2 regions of the Microbacterium sp. KKR3/1 genome follow, and region 2 is predicted to be linked to the other one. Evidence: riboswitches for the same ligand, from Rfam matches in the RefSeq annotation. Region 2 holds a riboswitch; the other holds the start of a gene.
What was found. Region 2 has a riboswitch for thiamine pyrophosphate ahead of thiM (hydroxyethylthiazole kinase). Riboswitches for the same ligand answer to the same signal wherever they lie in the genome.

Region 1 (3,192 bases), on a different contig from region 2:
CAGCGCGAGCGGCGCGAGGCCGAGTCGCTCGAGGAGATCATCGACGACGGCGTCCGTCCTCGCACGGTCCCAGCCGAGCGCGCGCGGACCGACAGCGAGCTCGTCACGCAGTGTCTGGGTGAGGAACTGGTGCTCCGGCTCCTGGAAGACCATGCCGATACGGGTGAGCAACTCGCGCGACGTCCACCGGATCGGGCGGGTGCCTTTGCGCCCCGCCAACTCGGGTGCCGACCGCACCTCTCCTGCTTCTTCGGGGATGAGTCCGGCGAGCGTGAGCGCAAGGGTCGATTTGCCCGCCCCGTTGGGCCCGGTGATCACGGTCGCGTTCGCTCGCGGTACGTGCAGGTCGAGTCCCGCCTGCACGACGACGCCCGTTTCCCTCGCAATCGAGAGCCCGGGGGCGGAGAGCGCATCGGGTGCCGTCACCCGCTCCAGCACGGGCAGGTCGATGCCCCGCTCGGGCACCCACACCCCGGCATCGGCGAGCACATCGCCGTGGACCGCGAACACGTGCTCGGGCGTCCCATCCGCGAGCAGCCCGCCGTCGGCCGCCAGCACGATCACACGCGTCATCAGATCGACCCAGACCGGCGTGCGATGCTCGACGACGATCAGTGTCGCACCGGAGGAGATCACCGCCCGCTCGACACTCGCCCGCACCTCGCGCACGCCCTCGGGGTCGAGGTTCGCGGTCGGCTCGTCGAGCAGCAGCAGGCCCGGGCGCATCGCGAGCACGCCGGCCAGCACCAGTCGCTGCTTCTGGCCGCCCGAGAGCGCCTTCGTGGGACGCTGCGGCGAGACGTCGAGGCCCACGGCGTCGAGAGCCTCCGCGACTCGGCCCGGGATCTCGGACGCCGCGACACCGAGATTCTCACAGCCGAACGCCACATCATCGCCGACTTTCGACAGCACGATTCCGGCATCGGGGTCCTGGAGGACGAGCCCCACGCGACCGTGCCGCGATTCCGGGGACGCGCCGTCGATGCGCAGGGCACCGGTGCGCTCCCCCTCGTCATCGCCACCCAGGACGCCGGCGAGACCGGCGAGCAGAGTCGACTTGCCCGCGCCCGATGCGCCGAGAAGCAGCACCCGCTCGCCCGGGTCGATCGTGAACGAGACGTCGGCGACGGCTGGGCACTTTCGACCGGCATACCGCCAGCCCCAGCCCGCAGCCTGCACGCGGGCCGGGGCGGCGAAGCTCACGCTCAGACCTCGCGCACGTGCTCTCGCCCGACGGCGAAGCGGTTGAGTGCGCCGGTGACGGCGAGGGCGCGCACGAGCAGCCACCCGACCACGCCCGCGAGGATCGCGCCCGAGATGACGACGCTGACCAGATAGATGGTGTTGAACTCGAGCGACTTCAGGATGTTCGGCGAGCTGCCGTAGAACAGCTCGAACACCCAGGCGGCGACCGCTGCGCCGACACCCGCGAGCGCGGCGACCACGATGCCGAAACGACGATAGAAGAACAGCGCGAAGATGATCTCCGCACCGAGGCCCTGCACGATGCCAGACAGCACGGTCGAGACGCCCCACACGTTGCCGATCAGCATCGACACGATCGCCGCGACCAGCTCGACCACCAGCGCGGCGCCCGGCTTGCGGATCACGAGGCCGCCGACGACGCCGCCGAGCAGCCAGATGCCGACGGCGATGCCGCCGAGACCCGGGGTCAGGGCGTCAGCGGCGCCGAACCAGGCGTAGCCGATGGTGTTCCAGCCCCAGAAGACGAGGCCGATCGCGACGCCGAGGACGGCGGCGACGACGATGTCGACGACGCGCCAGCGCCAGATCGACGTGGGTCGCAGACCGTTCGCGGCGGATGTCTGCTTCGCGGATGCGGACGTGGACGTACTCATCTGAACTCCTCCCTGCGCTGGCATGACCCAGATCAGGTTCGACGGTCGAAGCGCGATTCGCTCCCTCTCAGCCCGGCTCGCCGGACTCCCGTGGTTGTGCTGATGATCTTACCCGGTGGCGACACCGGCGTGGCGACAGGGCTTCGCGCCGCGGAACACGCCGGGGATTGGGTACCGTAAACGAGTGACCGCTTCAGATCCCGCCGACGAGGCGACGGGCGTCGTCAGCGACGACGGCTCGCGGACGGCCGCCCCCTCCGGGCCTGTGGACGACCTGGCGATCGCGTCGGACCCCGCCGCCCCCGCATCGGAGAGCGCCGCACCCTTCGCCGCCGATCGACTCTTCGCCGGCGACACGCCCCCGTCGGATCCCTCCGTCGTCTCCGCCGTCCCGGTCGACGCCGCCGCGATCGGCGCGCTGTTCACTGTGGACCGGACGCCCGCACGACGCCACGGCACGGCTTCGCCAGACGACCCCGCGCCGGCGTCCGATCCGGAGCCCGTGCTCGACCCGGAGCCCGTGCACGACCCGGAGCCGGCGCTCGACCCGGAGCCGGCGGATGGTCCCGCGACTCCGCCACTCACGAAGCCGCCCTTCCAGCCCCGCCGACGCGGCGAGGGTGAGGAGGCGCAGGAGCCCGATGAGGCCGAGGCGCTCGTCGACGGCGCGGCCGTGCAGTGGGCCGACGGCACGACGGGCGCGACCGCACTGACCTGGGTCGATGCCGCCGCCGTCGGTGCGCACACGGCCACGGCGACGTTCGAGCAGACCCCGGAAACCGAACAGAACGGCGGGCTCCTCCGTGGGGCTCGCCTGCGGCCGGCCATCGCTCGCCCGGGAATCCTGGTGCCGCTGGTCGCGCTCACCGCGCTGGTCGCCGGCTATGCGGGCACGACTTTGCTCTGGCCGCTGCACGAGGTTCCGCCGACGGCGCAGTCCGTCGAGTTCGACACGGTTCCCGCTCCCGCCGCGACGATCACCTGGCCGAGTGAGGGCAGCGCGTCCGTCGGCATCGCCGGGCTCACCACCGCGGCGTCGATCACCGATCCGGTGAGCATCGCGAGCATCACCAAGGTCGTGAGCAGCTTGATGGTGCTCGACCGCATGCCCCTCGCCCTCGGCGAGCAGGGGCCGGAGTTCGGCTTCACCTACGGCGACAGCGTGGACTACTGGAACTACCGGCGCAGCGATCAGTCTGCACTCGATGTCCCCGTCGACGGCGTCCTCACCGAGTACCAGATGCTCCAGGGCACACTCCTCGGGTCGGCGAACAACTACATCGACCGGCTGGTGTCCGAGATCTGGGGCTCGGACCAGGAGTTCGCGGCCGCC
Region 2 (3,192 bases):
GCGCCCTCCCTGCGTCGATCGCTCATCCCCGGTCTGCTGCAGACCGCGCACCGCAACATCTCGCGCGGGCTCACCGACCTCGCGATCTTCGAGACGGGCGTCGTCTTCCTGCCCGAGCCCGGTGTGGAGTACGGTACGGAGGATGTGCCGCCCCTGGGGGAGCGCCCGTCGGAAGAGACGCTCGCCGCGCTGAACGCCTCAATCCCGCCGCAGCACCGGTTCGTCTCGGCGCTGCTCACCGGCCACGTGTCACCGCGCCAGCCCGGTCGCCCGGCCGAACCCGCCGGTTTGGTCGAGGCGCTGGACGCCGTCCGTGTGATCGCCGCCGCCGCCGGAGTCGAGATCGACGTCGTGCAGGCCGAGCGTGCCGCACTCCACCCCGGCCGCACCGGATCCCTCCGGATCGCGGAGGAAGAGGTCGGCTACGTCGGCGAGCTGCACCCCGCGGTGGCGGAGGGGGCCGACCTCCCCGGCCGTGCGACCGTGTTCGAGCTGGACCTCGACCGCGTCCTGTCGCTCGCGGGCGGCCGTGTCGTGGCCGCGTCGCTGTCGACGTTCCCTGCTGCCACGCAGGACGTCTCGCTGACGTTGCCGGCCGAGGTTCCCGCCGCGGATGTGCAGGCGGCTCTCGCTGAGGGCGCCGGTGCGATGCTCGAGTCCGTGCGTCTCGTCGACGACTATCGCGGGGAGGGGGTGCCGGAAGGCTCCAAGAGCCTGACGTTCGCCCTGCGGTTCCGTGCCGACGACCGCACCCTCACCGCTGCGGAGGCCACCGAGGCCAAGCTCGCGGGCGTCGCGGTGGCGGCCGAACGGTTCGGGGCGGCGCTGCGCGACTGAGCACGACCTCGGGCGCAATCTGCTCTGAGCGGAAGCTCTTTCGCGTGTGGTCGATTCCTGCTGACATGGAGCCATGTCGGATGTGCTGATCCTCGGCGGTACGGGCTGGCTCTCGGGGCGGATCGCGCGTCGATGGGTCGATGCCGGTGCGGCAGTGACCTGTCTCGCCCGCGGAACACGACCTGCGCCCGAGGGTGCCGAGCTCGTGCGCGGAGACCGGGAGGCTGCCGAGGCGTACGACGCACTCGCGCAGCGCGACTGGGACCATGTGGTCGACATCTCCTCGCAAGCGTCGCACGTCGCTCTTGCCGTCGACGCTCTCGGTGAGCGTGCCGCACGGTGGACGTATGTGTCCTCGATGTCCGTGTACGCCGATGATGAGACGGTCGGGGCCGACGAATCAGCTCCCCGTCATCCGCCCGCCCGTCCCGGAGACGTCTACGAGTACGGGGCGCAGAAGGCCGCGGCCGAAGACGCCGTCTCGGCGCTCGGAGCGCGGGCCTTCATCGTGCGCCCCGGGCTCATCGTCGGGGACGGAGATCCGAGCGACAGGTTCGGATACTGGGCGGCGGCGTTCACGCGCGCCGGCGCGGAGCCGGTGCTGCTGCCACCGCTCGAGGGGAGAGCTGCGCAGGTGATCGATGTCGACGACCTGGCCGAGTTCATCGTGACGGTGACGCGGAGCGGGGTGGTGAACGCGATCGGTGACAGGCATTCGCTCGCCGACGTGCTGGAGGCGGTACGTTCGGCAGCAGGGCACTCCGGTGACACGGTCGTCGCCGACGAGGACTGGCTCGTCGCTCGGGAGGTCGAGCACTGGGCCGGACCGCGGTCGCTTCCGCTGTGGCTGCCGCCGGAGATGACGGGATTCATGACGCGGTCCAACGCAGCGTTCCGTGCGTCGGGAGGCTCGCTCCGCGCCCTCGCCGACACGATCGGGCGGGTCATCGTCGATGAGCGCGCCCGCGGCGTCGATCGGCCGCGACGTGCCGGACTCACCCGGGCGGAGGAACGCGCACTCCTGGCCGATCGCTAGACTGCGAGCAGTGACACGGGGTGCCGCATCCGCGGCTGAGAACAGACCCGTCGAACCTGATCTAGTTCGTACTAGCGAAGGGATGTCGCGATGAGCGATCTTCTGCGTCCTGAATCCACCACCGATCTCGTCGGCTCCGCCGCGGCGCTGTGGGAGGTGGTGCGTGAGGCTCCGCCCTTGACGCATTGCATCACCAACGCGGTCGTCACGGGGTTCACCGCCAACGTGCTGCTCGCCGCCGGTGCGGCACCCGCGATGGTCGACATCGTCGGCGAGGCCGAGCTGTTCGCCGGGGTCGCCTCCGGCCTGCTGATCAACCTCGGCACGCCCACGCCGGAGCAGCGGGCTGCGATCCTCGAAGCCGTCGCCGGCGCGACCGCGTCCGGGACACCGTGGGTGCTCGATCCGGTCGCGATCGGCACCCTGCCGATCCGCACGACGCTGGCGCATGACCTGGCCAATCAGCGCCCGACCGCGATCCGAGGCAACGCCTCCGAGATCCTCGCCCTCGCCGGAGTCAGCGCGGGTGGCCGAGGTGTCGACGCGACGGACAGTACGGATGCCGCTGCCGACGCTGCGGCTGCCCTGGCGACGAGGACGGGTGCCGTGGTCGCGGTCTCGGGTCCGGTCGATCTCCTCACCGACGGCGAGCGGGTCCTGCGACTCGCGAACGGTCATGAGCTCCTGACCAGGGTCACCGGCGGCGGTTGTGCCCTCGGCGCAGTCATGGCCGCGCTCCTCGGCGCCGCCAGGGTGACGGGGCACGATGCGCTCACGGCGGTCGCCGCCGCGAGCCTCGGATACACGATCGCCGCCGAGCATGCCGCAACGACAGCACGGGGTCCGGGCAGTTTCGCGGTCTCGCTGCTGGATGCACTCGCAGCGCTGCGCCCGGAAGACCTCGTCGCCGAGGCTCGCGTCGAGAGCGGTGCGCGGTGACCGCCGATCTCTCGCTCTATCTCGTGACCGATCCCGAACTCTGCGGTGATCGTGGTGTCGTCGAGACCGTCCGTCAGGCTGTGGAGGGTGGTGTGCGCGTCGTCCAGGTGCGGGACAAGACCGCGACGGAGGCCGAGATCGTCGAACAGCTGATCGCGGTGTCGCGGGCGATCGACGGACGGGCGCTCCTCGTCGTGAACGACCGGTTGGATGCTGCCGTCGCCGCCCGCGAACGGGGTGCGCGCGTCGACGGCGTGCATCTGGGGCAGGGCGATGCGTCCGTGCGGCGGGCGCGCGAGGTACTGGGACCCGATGCGCTGATCGGCCTCACGGCGAACAGTGCCGCGCACCTCGAGGCCGTTCTCGCCCTGCCGGTGGGG

Region 1: another riboswitch for thiamine pyrophosphate. It lies ahead of LVJ59_RS12215 (ECF transporter S component); the one in region 2 lies ahead of thiM (hydroxyethylthiazole kinase).

Annotation. Positions count from the first base shown of each region.
Region 1 is NZ_JAJSDW010000002.1:114,017-117,208, reverse strand. It holds gene LVJ59_RS12220 (ABC transporter ATP-binding protein) at 1-1,209, opposite strand, end outside; gene LVJ59_RS12215 (ECF transporter S component) at 1,206-1,859, opposite strand; TPP riboswitch at 1,850-1,961, opposite strand; gene LVJ59_RS18120 (D-alanyl-D-alanine carboxypeptidase) at 2,044-3,192, shown strand, end outside.
Region 2 is NZ_JAJSDW010000003.1:16,201-19,392, reverse strand. It holds gene pheT (phenylalanine--tRNA ligase subunit beta) at 1-837, shown strand, start outside; gene LVJ59_RS14945 (NAD-dependent epimerase/dehydratase family protein) at 911-1,873, shown strand; TPP riboswitch at 1,880-1,973, shown strand; gene thiM (hydroxyethylthiazole kinase) at 1,964-2,812, shown strand; gene LVJ59_RS14935 (bifunctional hydroxymethylpyrimidine kinase/phosphomethylpyrimidine kinase) at 2,809-3,192, shown strand, end outside.